Regions from separate parts of the Kitasatospora sp. NPDC057965 genome, predicted to be linked through region 2. Evidence: riboswitches for the same ligand, from Rfam matches in the RefSeq annotation. Region 2 holds a riboswitch; each other region holds the start of a gene.
What was found. A riboswitch is a leader RNA that binds a small molecule or an ion and turns the genes downstream of it on or off. The one in region 2 is predicted to bind cyclic di-AMP.
Positions count from the first base shown of each region.

Region 1: it holds a riboswitch for cyclic di-AMP, as region 2 does, so the genes downstream of both, ACFVVU_RS25900 (peptidoglycan DD-metalloendopeptidase family protein) here and ACFVVU_RS37505 (M23 family metallopeptidase) in region 2, are expected to answer to the same signal.
Region 3: it holds a riboswitch for cyclic di-AMP, as region 2 does, so the genes downstream of both, ACFVVU_RS36730 (transglycosylase family protein) here and ACFVVU_RS37505 (M23 family metallopeptidase) in region 2, are expected to answer to the same signal.

Region 1 is NZ_JBHVPZ010000021.1:36,237-40,057, reverse strand. Features, by position in the region: gene ACFVVU_RS25905 (APC family permease) at 1-57, opposite strand, end outside; gene ACFVVU_RS25900 (peptidoglycan DD-metalloendopeptidase family protein) at 478-1,461, opposite strand; cyclic di-AMP (ydaO/yuaA leader) riboswitch at 1,465-1,631, opposite strand; gene ACFVVU_RS25895 (MFS transporter) at 1,860-3,488, shown strand; gene purB (adenylosuccinate lyase) at 3,508-3,821, opposite strand, start outside.
Region 2 is NZ_JBHVPZ010000052.1:4,239-8,059, forward strand. Features, by position in the region: gene ACFVVU_RS37490 (TetR/AcrR family transcriptional regulator) at 1-188, opposite strand, end outside; gene ACFVVU_RS37495 (alpha/beta fold hydrolase) at 228-1,055, opposite strand; gene ACFVVU_RS37500 (YiaA/YiaB family inner membrane protein) at 1,178-1,468, opposite strand; cyclic di-AMP (ydaO/yuaA leader) riboswitch at 1,712-1,870, shown strand; gene ACFVVU_RS37505 (M23 family metallopeptidase) at 1,883-2,752, shown strand; gene ACFVVU_RS37510 (hypothetical protein) at 2,828-3,277, opposite strand; gene ACFVVU_RS37515 (hypothetical protein) at 3,462-3,821, opposite strand, start outside.
Region 3 is NZ_JBHVPZ010000047.1:17,495-21,315, forward strand. Features, by position in the region: gene ACFVVU_RS36715 (MazG family protein) at 1-3, shown strand, start outside; gene ACFVVU_RS36720 (SDR family NAD(P)-dependent oxidoreductase) at 90-515, opposite strand; gene ACFVVU_RS36725 (cytochrome P450) at 724-2,025, shown strand; cyclic di-AMP (ydaO/yuaA leader) riboswitch at 2,257-2,405, shown strand; gene ACFVVU_RS36730 (transglycosylase family protein) at 2,411-3,340, shown strand; gene eno (phosphopyruvate hydratase) at 3,586-3,821, shown strand, end outside.

The DNA.
Region 1 (3,821 bases), on a different contig from region 2:
CTCCACCCCCGGGTCCCCGACCGCGTTCCCGACCGCGTTCCCGCGCTGGATGGCCATCCGGCCCCCTTCACCCGCCGTGCCCGTGCCGCCCGCCGGACCGGTCGGGCGATGCCAACCCGACAGCATCGGGGCGCGGCGCACCAGCCCGCAACACAGGGTGACCCGGCGTCACCAGCACCGGGTTGACGCCCTGTTCGACCACCGCCCGCCCCGTTCGACCGAACCCGGGCCGAACCCGGGCCGAACCCGGGCCGGACGCCGAACCACGACCGACGAGGCCCGCCGGTCCACAACGGCGGCCGGCCCGGCCCGCGAGAGAGGTCTCGCGAGCCGGGCCGGCCGGACGGGCGTGTCCCGCGCCCGTCGGTCCGCTTGAGGTGCGGCGATCACCCGGTCGAGCGGTCACCCGACATGACCATTCCGGGAGAGTCGTTTCGCCCCGCACCCAGCGGTGGCGGGTGTGATCCGACCCGGGGGTCAGATCGAGACGCCGTGCGCCCGCAGGTAGGCGATCGGGTCGATGTCCGAGCCGTACTCCGAGCCGGTGCGGATCTCGAAGTGCAGGTGCGGGCCGGTCACGTTGCCGGTGGCACCGGAGAGGCCGATCTGCTGGCCGACGGTGACGGTCTGGCCGATCTTGACGCCGATCGAGGACAGGTGCGCGTACTGGGCGTACTTGCCGTCGGCGAGCTTGATCTCGACCTCGTTGCCGTAGGCGCCGCCGTTGCCGGCCTTCACCACGGTGCCGTTGGCGACGGCGCGCAGCGGGGTGCCGGTGGAGGCGACGAAGTCGGCGCCGGTGTGGTGACCGGAGGACCACATCGAGCCGGCCACGCCGTAGGCGGTGCCGAGCTTCGGGTTGGCCACCGGGGAGGTGTAGCCGGAAGTGGCGGCGACGACCGGGGTCGCGACCACCGGGGCGGTGAGCGGCTGGACGGCGGGCTTGCCGACCGGGACGGCCGGGGTGGTGGCCGGGGCGGCCGGCTTGGTGGCCGGAGCAGCCGGCTTGGTGGCCGGGGCGGCGTGCTTCGCGGCCGGAGCGGCCGACTTGGCGGCCGGGGCGGTGTGCTTCACGGCCGGCTTGGTGGCCGGAGCCACCTTGGTGCCGAGCGCGAGCTTCTGGCCCGGGAAGATGAGGTTCGGGTTGGCGCCGACGACCGAGCGGTTGTGCTCGTACAGCGCCTGCCAGCCACCGTCGACGTGCTTCGCGGCGGCGATCTTCGACAGGGTGTCCCCGCCGACGACCTTGTAGCTCTCCTCGACCGGGGCGGCCGGGGTGCTCTCAGCAGCCGGGGCGGCAGCCTGGGCGGCCGGAGCGGCGGGCTTCGCGGCCGGGACCTCGTGGGCCTGGGCGGTGACGGTGGTCACCAGCGGGAGGGCGAAGGCGGCACCGGTGACGGCGGTGGCGATGCCGATGCGAGCGGCGCGGGGCAGGGCGATACGACGAGCCTGTGCGGGCATGCGAAAGGTCCTCTCCGACGCCTGCGAGGTGAGCTGTCGGGTTCGGGCTGGAGTTGCCCGGCCGCCGATAAAGGCGGCTTCACCCCAAGCCGGACCGCGGGAAATACCGGTCCGGCGACTTACCTGTGGGTCCCCCGCTCCTGCCGTACAGAGTTCGTTGCGTACCACCGGGCAGCGGCAGGACTAGGCGTTCCACCCGGTGGCCACCCGGGCTGACGCCGGGCGGTCGCTGAACTAAAACTCATCCGTTCGGGTGAAGCAATGTCGATCTACGCGACCCGGGACCAAAGTCCGCATTGCCGTGACGCTCCGCTCGGAATGCATGCACAGTACGCACACAATCCATTGACGGTGCGCATGTGATCCGCAACCCTGCGCCCATATGAAAACCAGTACGTATGCGATCACTCACGGAGCGGCCACCACCCGACACACCCCCGGTGACCCTTGTCACGTGGGCCCCACGGGACGCACCATGGGCCGTGGCCACCTCCGAGGCCGGCACCCTGCGGTTGGGCACCGCGCAGGGTCGCTGGGTAGTTCTGGCAACGGTGCTCGGCTCCAGCATGGCGATGCTCGACGGGACCGTCGTGAACGTCGCACTGCCCCGGATCGGCGCCGATCTCGGCGCCCAACTCGACGCCCTGCAATGGACGCTCAACGCCTATCTGCTCACCCTGGCGGGCCTGATCCTGCTCGGCGGCGCACTGGGCGACCGCTACGGACGGCGCCGGATCTTCCTGCTCGGCGTGGTCTGGTTCGCCGCCGCCTCCGCGGCCTGCGCCGCCGCACCGAACATCCAGGTGCTGATCATCGCGCGCGCCGTGCAGGGAATCGGCGGCGCACTGCTCACCCCCGGCTCGCTGGCGATGCTCCAGGCGGTCTTCCACCCGGACGACCGTTCGGCGGCCGTCGGCCTCTGGTCGGGGTTCGGCGGGGTGTCGGCGGCGGTCGGCCCGCTGCTCGGCGGCTGGCTGGTGGACGGCCCCGGCTGGCGGTGGATCTTCCTGCTGAACCTGCCGCTGGCGGCACTGGTGGTGGCGGTGTCCGCCCGGCACGTACCGGAGAGCCGGGACGAGTCCGCGACCGGCCGATTCGACGTGCTCGGCGCGGTGCTGGCCGCCCTGGCGCTGGGCGCCGTCACCTACGCGCTGACCGCCGCCGGGAAGGGGCTGTCCCCCGTGGTCTGGGTCACCGGGGCGGCGGGCCTGCTGCTCGGATACGCCTTCATCGCCGTCGAGCGCCGCACCCCGGAGCCGATGCTACCGCTCGGCCTGTTCTCCTCGCGGTTGTTCACCGCCGTGAACCTGGTCACCCTCGCCGTCTACGCGGCGTTCAGCGGCGTCTTCTTCCTGCTCGTGGTGCAGCTGCAGATCGTCTCCGGCTTCTCCCCGCTGGTCTCCGGGCTGGCCCTGGTGCCGATCACCGTCATCATGCTGGTGCTGTCCGCCCGGGCCGGCCGGCTGGGCAAGCGGATCGGCCCCCGGCTGCCGCTCACCGTCGGCCCGATGCTCTGCGCGGTGGGCGTGCTGCTGATGCTGCGGATCGGTCCCGGCGCCTCGTACTGGACGGACGTGCTGCCCGCCGTCTCGGTGATGGGCTTCGGCATGGTGCTGCTGGTCGCACCGCTGACCGCCACCGTGCTGGCGGCGGTGGACGTGCGGCACGCGGGCATCGCCAGCGGGGTCAACAACGCCGCCGCCCGGGCGGCCGGCCTGCTGGCGGTCGCCGCGCTGCCCGCGCTGGCCGGCCTCAGCGGGGACGCCTACCGGGTGCCGCACGCCGTCGACTCAGCCTTCCGCACCGCGATGCTGATCTGTGCCGGGCTGCTGGTGGCCGGCGGGCTGACCGCGCTGCTCGCCGTCCACGGCAATGTGCTGGCCCCGGCGGACGAGCGCCCGGTGGCCGAACCGGACTGCCGCTACACCTGCCCCACCAACGGCCCGCCGCTCGACCCGGGGCACCCGGCCGCCGTCCCGGCCGAGCGCGGCGAGGGCCCCGCCGCCTCCTCGGCGACGGGACCCTGAGAAGAGCGCAGACGATCCGTCAGAGGATGTCGCCCGGCGCGTACTTGGCGGCCTCCGGGTACGCGGCCGCGACGGCCTCGATCCGGCGGACGACCTCGGCGACCTGCGCGCCGGCCGCACCGGTGAAGGACAGCCGGTCGGCCAGCAGCGCGTCCAGCGCGGCCCGGTCCAGCGGGATCCGCTCGTCGTTCGCCAGCCGGTCCAGCAGCTCGTTCTCCCGGGCGCCGGCCCGCATCGCGAGCGCCGAGGCGACGGCGTGCTCCTTGATGACCTCGTGCCCGGTCTCCCGGCCGACGCCCGCGCGCACCGCGCCCATCAGCACCTTGGTGGTGG
Region 2 (3,821 bases):
GTCACCCGGACGGCCACCAGCCGACGCAGTTCGGCCAGGCCGCCGCTGACGTGCTTGTACAGCGAGGGGGTGGCGACCCCGGCCCGGGCGGCCACGGCGGCCAGGGTGAGGGCCTCGGGGCCCTGCTCGTCGATGAGGGCGATGGCGTGGCCGACGACCTGCTCGGGGGTCAGTCCGACTCGGGGCACAGCGGTTCTCCTAGCGGGGGGCGGGACGGCCGGTGGCGCTCAGGCCAGGTCGGCGAGGAAGGGCAGCAGGGCGTCGGCGGTCGCCCGCGGGTGGTCGGCCATCGGGTAGTGGCCCGCGCCCTCGATCATCACCTTCCGCGCGTTCAGCGCGGCGGCCTGCCGGTCGGCGACCAGCTCCGGCTTCGAGAAGTCGGGGTCCTTCGAGCCCATCACCACCAGCGCCGGGCAGCGCACGGCGGCGGTCCAGCCGGTCGGCGCCGAGTCGCCGCGCACGTAGCCGCGGGTGGCGGTCCGGCGGCCCGGGGTGCGCATCGCGGCGACCAGCCCGGCCACGTACTCCTCGTGGTCGGCCGGCTTGGGCCCCGGGTAGGCGGCCTTGCGGTGGTAGAGGCCCCAGAACGCGGGCGAGCGCACCAGCAGCGCGCCCATCGCGCCGACCACCAGGCGCTGCAGCGCGCCCGGCGGCACGTTCTCGACGAAGGCGTCGATCAGGACGATGCCGGCGACCCGCCCGGGGGCGTCCCCGGCCGCCTTGACGACGCTGGCTCCGGTGTAGGAGTTGCCCGCCAGCACGGCCCGGTCGATGCCCAGGTGGTCCAGCAGGGCGAGGACGTCGCCGGCTATCGCGGCGGGGGAGTAGTCGTCCCAGAGGATCGAGGACTCGCCGAAGCCGCGCAGGTCCATGGTGATCACCCGGCGGCCGGCGGCGGCCAGCAGCGGGCGCAGGTGGCGGTAGGCGGCCCGGCTGTCGAGCATCCCGGGGAGCAGGACGACCGGGACGCCCTCGCCGTGCTCGGTGTCGTCGAAGGCGATCCGGCCGCCGGGCAGGTCGAGGTGGCGGGTGACGGGGGCGAGGGTGCCGTTCATGGGGAGCCTCCTGGGGCGGGATCGTCGGCGAGGCGCCGATGGCCATAAAGCTAAGGCTAATAGCCTTAGCCGTCAAGCTATCGGTCGTTCTCCGTGTGACCGGCCCCGCCGGTGGAGACCGGTCAGACGCCTTCCACCTTGAACGGGTCGTGCTCGGTCAGCAGCTTGTCCAGCCGCGCCTGGTCGACCCGGGTCACCAGCTCGGAGGTCTCCTGCCGGTCCCGGACCACCTTGGAGAGGGTGAACGTCGAGGTGATCGTGTAGAGCAGGCCGAGGGCGAGGAACGCCCGGGTCCACGGCTCCACCGGGAGGAAGGCGATCCCGACGCCGAGGGCGGTGCCGGAGAGGGCGAAGGACAGCACGGCCTGGATGTAGTACGCAGGCGTGGTGCGGGACTGCATCGGTGCGCTCATGGCGTCAGGATGGCCGCGCGGAGCCCGGCCGCACATGAGTAGGCGTACTCAAGTGAGGGGCCGTTCGTTGACGTCCTGACACGTTCGGTAGTGTCAGTTGTCATCAAACGTCCCAAATCGCCCACCGGACCGCGTGGTGTCCGGTCCGTATCGGTCGTCACCAACGGATGGCTTGGAATCGGGGGCCTCTCGGATTAACGTTTGATAACGCAGCGCGGTCGCAACGCCGTACCCAGACGGCACCGTGCGCCGTCGCCTAATCCCACCGGCCGGCCTTCGGGCAGGCCAGGGAGCCGGGGAACCACGTTCCTTGGGGTGAATCGGCCGGGCCCAGGCCCAGCCGTAGGAGACCTTCCTGCTCCGAACCCGTCAGCTAACCCGGTAGGCGCGAAGGAAGGAAAGGAGCGCGCCTCCGTGGCGTCGACGCACACCCCGGCACATCCGTCCGGTTCCTCGGCCGGTACCCAGCTGCTCGACCACCCCGGCCCGTTCACCGGGCAGGGCCCGTTCGGCGGCCCCGCCGACGAGACCGCTCCGCCGGCCGCCGAGACCAGCCGGCACCGGATGCCCCGGCAGGGCCGCGGCACCGCTCCGCTGCTCGGCGTCACCGCCGTCGCCGCCACCCTGGGCGCCACCGGCTTCGCCTCCGCCACCCCGGCCGCCGCTCCCGCCGTCGAGACGCCCGACGAACTGCCGGTCGCGCTCTCCGCCGACCCCGGCCTCGCGCTCGCCGCCCGCATCCAGCAGCAGGCCGACAGTCAGCGCACCGCGGCCGAGGAGAGCGCCCGCGTCCAGGCCGCCCAGGAGGCCGAGGCCAAGCGCGCCGCCCAGGTCGCCCAGCAGGAGGAGGCCAGGCGGGCCGCCGAGGAGGCGGAGAAGGCCAAGCTCGCCGCCATCAAGCTGCCGGTGCGGGACTACAACCTCTCGGCCCACTACGGCCAGAGCGCCCGCTACTGGGCCCACCTGCACACCGGCCTGGACTTCGCCGCCGACACCGGCACCCCGGTCTACGCGGTCGGCCAGGGCACCATCACCTCGGCCGGCTGGGCGGGCGCCTACGGCTACCGGATCGTCGAGACCCTGCCCGACGGCACCGAGATCTGGTACTGCCACCTCTCCTCGATCATCAAGGGCTCGGGCAAGGTCGTCCCCGGTCAGCAGATCGGCAAGGTCGGCGCGACCGGCAACGTCACCGGCCCGCACCTGCACGTCGAGGTCCGCCCCGGTGGCGGCGCCCCCGTCGACCCGGAGAGCTGGTTCGAGCAGCGCGGCGTCACCCCCTGACGCCGCCGCGGACACCCTGAGCGCCCCGCCCCGCCGGACGTGATCCGGCGGGGCGGGGCGCTGTCGGGGATCGGATCAGCAGGTGACGGGCGCGGTGACGGTCGCGGTCGCCCCGTAGCCCCAGGTGGTGGTCGTGAGGGTGGCCGTGACGGTGGAGCCGCACGGCGCGGTGGCCGCCAGGTAGCCGAAGCCGCGCCCGCCGGGCGGGAGGATGCCGCTCCCGGTGTCGGTGCCGAGCGAGGCGCCGCCGACGACGCCGAGGGTCAGGGTGTACGAGGCGGACTGCGCGGTCCAGTCGGAACGGGTCGGCGAGGTGTAGCCGCCGGCCGTCACGCCGGTGCCGTCGATCGTGACGCAGACCTGGCTCCGGAGTGCACCGACGGGGCCGTCGGCACAGGTGGTGGTCGCGGTGGTCGTGGTGCCCGCCGTCGTGCCGGTGGTCTGCGCGGTGGCCTGGGTGGCACCCGCGAAACCGAGCGAGGACAGCGCGGTACCGGCCGCCAGGACCGCGACGAAACGCTTCATCAGGGTTTCTCTCCTTCGAATACGGTGGCAGGAGGAGCAGTGGAGCGCGTGTGATATGTCACGCTTCACATGGCGGATGATTCCACCGCACCCGATCCATCACTCCTGACCGGCCCCGAATCCCTTGAGGAGTACCGGAATTGACCGCTCGGTGGCTCGAATCCACGGCCGTGCCCTGCCGTCGCTACTCCGCCTCGGGTCCCTCGTACCCCTCTGGCCCCTCAGGCCCCTCGAATCCCTCGAATCCCTCGAATCCCTCGGGGTCCTCCGCCGGCTCCAGCCCGGCCAGGTAGGCGTCGATCTCCGCTTGCCCCGGCTCCGGCGCCAGCTCCGGGAACTCCTCCACCAGCAGCCGCGGCAGCCCCGGCACCGTCCACCCGCCGGCCAGCTCCAGCGCCACCTCGACCGCGGCCTCCTCGAACGCCCCGAAGTCCCCGGCCAGCTCCTCCGGCATCGGCCGGCCCAGCGCCGTCAGCTCCGCCAGGTTCCGGTAGCTGCGCTGCATCAGCCCCTGCTCCAGCAGCCGTCGCGCGCCGTCGGTGGC
Region 3 (3,821 bases), on a different contig from region 2:
TAGCGGTCACGCCCCCGGACGGTCCCACCCCGGACGGTCCCACCCCGGACGGTCCCACCCCGGACGGTCCCACCCCGGACGGCGACGCCTCAGACGACGGCGACGTCCTCCACCGGGCGGCGCTGCGCCGGGACGACGACCTCGCCGATCGCCTCGCCGACCAGGGCGACGAGTTCGGCGAGCCGCTCCAGGTCGAGGTGGTCGGGCAGGTCGGAGAGGGAGACGATCCGCTCGCCGTCCGGCCCGGCCACGCAGAACAGGTCGATCGGGCCCAGGTGCTTCTCGGCGGTGTCGACCAGCGCGGCGACGTCACTGGGACGGCGGACGTCGCCGCAGACGCCGACGACCGGGCAGCCCGGCCGGTCGAGTTCGGTGGCGAGGTCCTCGGCGACCCCGACCCGCTGGTCGGCGATCAGCACGCCGGCGGCGCCCGCCGCGGTGAGGCGGCGGGCGAGGTCCGCCCCCGACCCGCCGTCGAGGACGGTGATCACGACGACCGAACCGGTGACCCGCATGGCCTTGCTCCTCCCTGTGGGCGGCTCCGCACCGTCGCCCACGGACATCTTGCGGAGGATCGTAGGCAGGTCCTGACCCTCCGCAACAGGAATTACCCCTCAGGTGACCAGGCTCACGCCTGCCACGCGGAAGGGCTTCGCCCGGTGCCCCGAGCGCCCGTGTGCACGCCGTGCGGTCGCCGGGACACGCCCGGGATACCGTCGAGCCATGCCAGCTCAGCCCGCCTCCGCCCGTCCGCCCCTGTTCACCTGGGAGTTCGCCGCCGATCCGTACCCCGCGTACGCGTGGCTGCGCGAGCACGAGCCGGTGCACCGGACCACCCTGCCGAGCGGGGTCGAGGCATGGCTGGTCACGCGGTACGCGGACGCCCGGCAGGCGCTCGCGGACAGCCGGCTCTCCAAGAACCCGGTGCACCACAGCGAGCAGGCCCACCGCACCGGCCGGGTCGGCATCCCGGGCGAGCGCCAGGCCGATCTGATGACGCACCTGCTGAACATCGACCCGCCGGACCACACCCGGCTGCGCCGGCTGGTGTCCAAGGCGTTCACGCCGCGCCGGGTGGCGGCCTTCGAACCGCGGGTGCAGCAGCTGACCGACCGGCTGATCGACGGCTTCGCGGCGCGCGGCTCGGCCGACCTCATCCACGAGTTCGCCTTCCCGCTCCCCATCTACGCGATCTGCGACCTGCTCGGGGTGCCGGCCGAGGACCAGGACGACTTCCGGGACTGGGCCGGGATGATGCTGCGACACACCAAGCCGGGCCACGGCGGCGGCGGCCGCGGCGGGGTGGGGCGCGCGGTGAAGCGGATGCGGGCGTACCTGGCGGAGCTGATCCACCGCAAGCGGGCGGACCTCGGCGACGACCTGATCTCGGGGCTGATCCGGGCCAGCGACCACGGCGAGCACCTGACCGAGAACGAGGCCGCGGCGATGGCCTTCATCCTGCTGTTCGCCGGCTTCGAGACGACGGTCAACCTGATCGGCAACGGCGTGTACGCGCTGCTGCGCAACCCGGGCCAGCGGGCCCTGCTCCAGGAGTCCGTGGGGCGTGGCGAGAGCGCGCTGCTGGAGACCGGGATCGAGGAGCTCCTGCGCTACGACGGGCCGGTGGAGCTGGCCACCTGGCGGTTCGCGACCAGTCCGCTGACCATCGGCGGGGTGGAGATCCCGGTCGGCGACCCGGTGCTGGTGGTGCTCGCGGCGGCGGACCGGGACCCGGCGCGGTTCGCCCACGAGAACACCCTGGACCTGGCCCGCGCGGACAATCCGCACCTGGGCTTCGGGCACGGCATCCACTACTGCATCGGCGCGCCGCTGGCGCGGCTGGAGGGGCGGGCCGCGCTGGCCACCCTGCTGACCCGGCTGCCGGACCTGCGGCTGGCCGCCGACCCCGACGACCTGCGCTGGCGCGGCGGTCTGATCATGCGTGGACTCCGTGAGCTTCCGGTGGAATTCACGCCGGAGAATGCGCAGCTCGGAGCGGTTCCGGAGGTCGGCTCGGGAAGCTGACGAGCCGGCACAACACGCTGACGGGGGCTCTCCGTTGCCCATTTTCAGGGAGTCTGAACCACCCTCAATCCGGACATACCGCCTCGGTTGGTAGGCAATCAATCACATGACGTGATGTCCATGTGATATCTGCGATATGAGCTTGTGATTGCTCTGAAGATCTGTCTACTCTCCGTGGAGTTCGCAGCTGCGAGCCCCGTGCGCGGAACGCCGAGTCCTGCCCGCCGCACCACGGGAAACCGACCAGAACCCTGGGCAGGGGCGGGGGACCCAGGTTTTGCGCCGTCTCCCACGGCTAGGGGTGAAGCCGCCTCCGCGCGGCCGGGCCACCTCCCGGTCCGAACCCGACAGCTCACCTCGCAGGCGTGCGGAGAGGGACCTCTTCATGCTGTTCGTTGGAACCGGTCGTCACCGTCGCCGTACCCAGGCCGAGAAGGCCATCGCCGTCGCCGGTGTCGCCGGCGTCGGGCTGGCGATGCCGATCCTGAGCGCCACCGGCGCCTCCGCCGCCCCGGCCTCCACCTGGGACGCGGTCGCCCAGTGCGAGAGCGGCGGCAACTGGAGCATCAACACCGGCAACGGCTTCTACGGCGGCCTCCAGTTCACCCCCAGCACCTGGAAGGCGTACGGCGGCACCGCCTACGCGCCGCAGGCCAACCAGGCCTCGAAGGGGCAGCAGATCTCGGTCGCCGAGAAGGTCCTCGCCTCGCAGGGCCCGGGCGCCTGGCCGGTCTGCTCCCAGAAGGCGGGCCTGACCAAGGGCGGCGCCCCGGCGGCGGTCGACACCTCGACGGACGCCAAGCCGGCCGCCCCGAAGCCGCAGGCCCAGCAGCAGACCCCGAAGCCCGCCGCCCCGAAGCCGGCCGCCACCCCGCAGGCCCAGCCGCAGCAGCAGGCCGCCAAGCCGCAGGCCCGGCAGTACGCGCCGCAGAGCGCCCAGCAGACCCAGCAGGCCCCGCAGCAGACCCAGCAGCAGGCCCCGCAGGCGCCGGCCTTCTCCGGCAAGGCCGGCTGGGACGCCGACGCCAAGGTGTACTGGTACCAGAACAACGGCGCCTGGTACTGGACCAGCCACCAGAGCGTCTACCAGCAGTACGCCGGCCAGCCGGCCGCCCAGCCCGTCCAGAGCGCCCCCGCCGCCCAGCAGCAGCCGGCCGGCCAGGGCTACACCGTCCGCTCCGGCGACACGCTCGCCGGGATCGCCACCGCCCAGGGCGTCTCCGGCGGCTGGCAGGCGCTGTACGACGGCAACCGCGGCACCGTCGGCGGCGACCCGAACCTGATCGTCCCGGGCCAGGTCCTGACCCTCGGCTGACGGCCGGTCCGATCCCACGGACGGGCGGAGGGGGCCGATCGGTCCCCTTCGTCCGCATCCGGCCCCCGCGGGTCGGGCAACCAGGTGAACTACCGGTGGGTAGCACGGCCACACGCTGAGACGGAACCGAGGTCGACGTGGCCCGGACAGCCCGTGCGGTTAGGCTCTGGTCGTAACGACTCCGCAATCGTCCGGCCGACTGCACCCCACCGTCAGCCGAACCTGCTTCCGCTAGGAGATGCCTCGTGCCGTCCATCGATGTCGTCGTCGCTCGTGAGATTCTCGACTCGCGCGGCAACCCCACGGTCGAGGTCGAGGTCGGCCTCGACGACGGCAGCACCGGCCGTGCCGCCGTCCCGTCGGGTGCTTCCACCGGCGCCTTCGAGGCGCTGGAGCTCCGCGACGGTGACAAGAACCGCTACTTCGGCAAGGGCGTGGAGAAGGCCGTCCTGGCCGTCATCGAGCAGATCGGCCCCGAGCT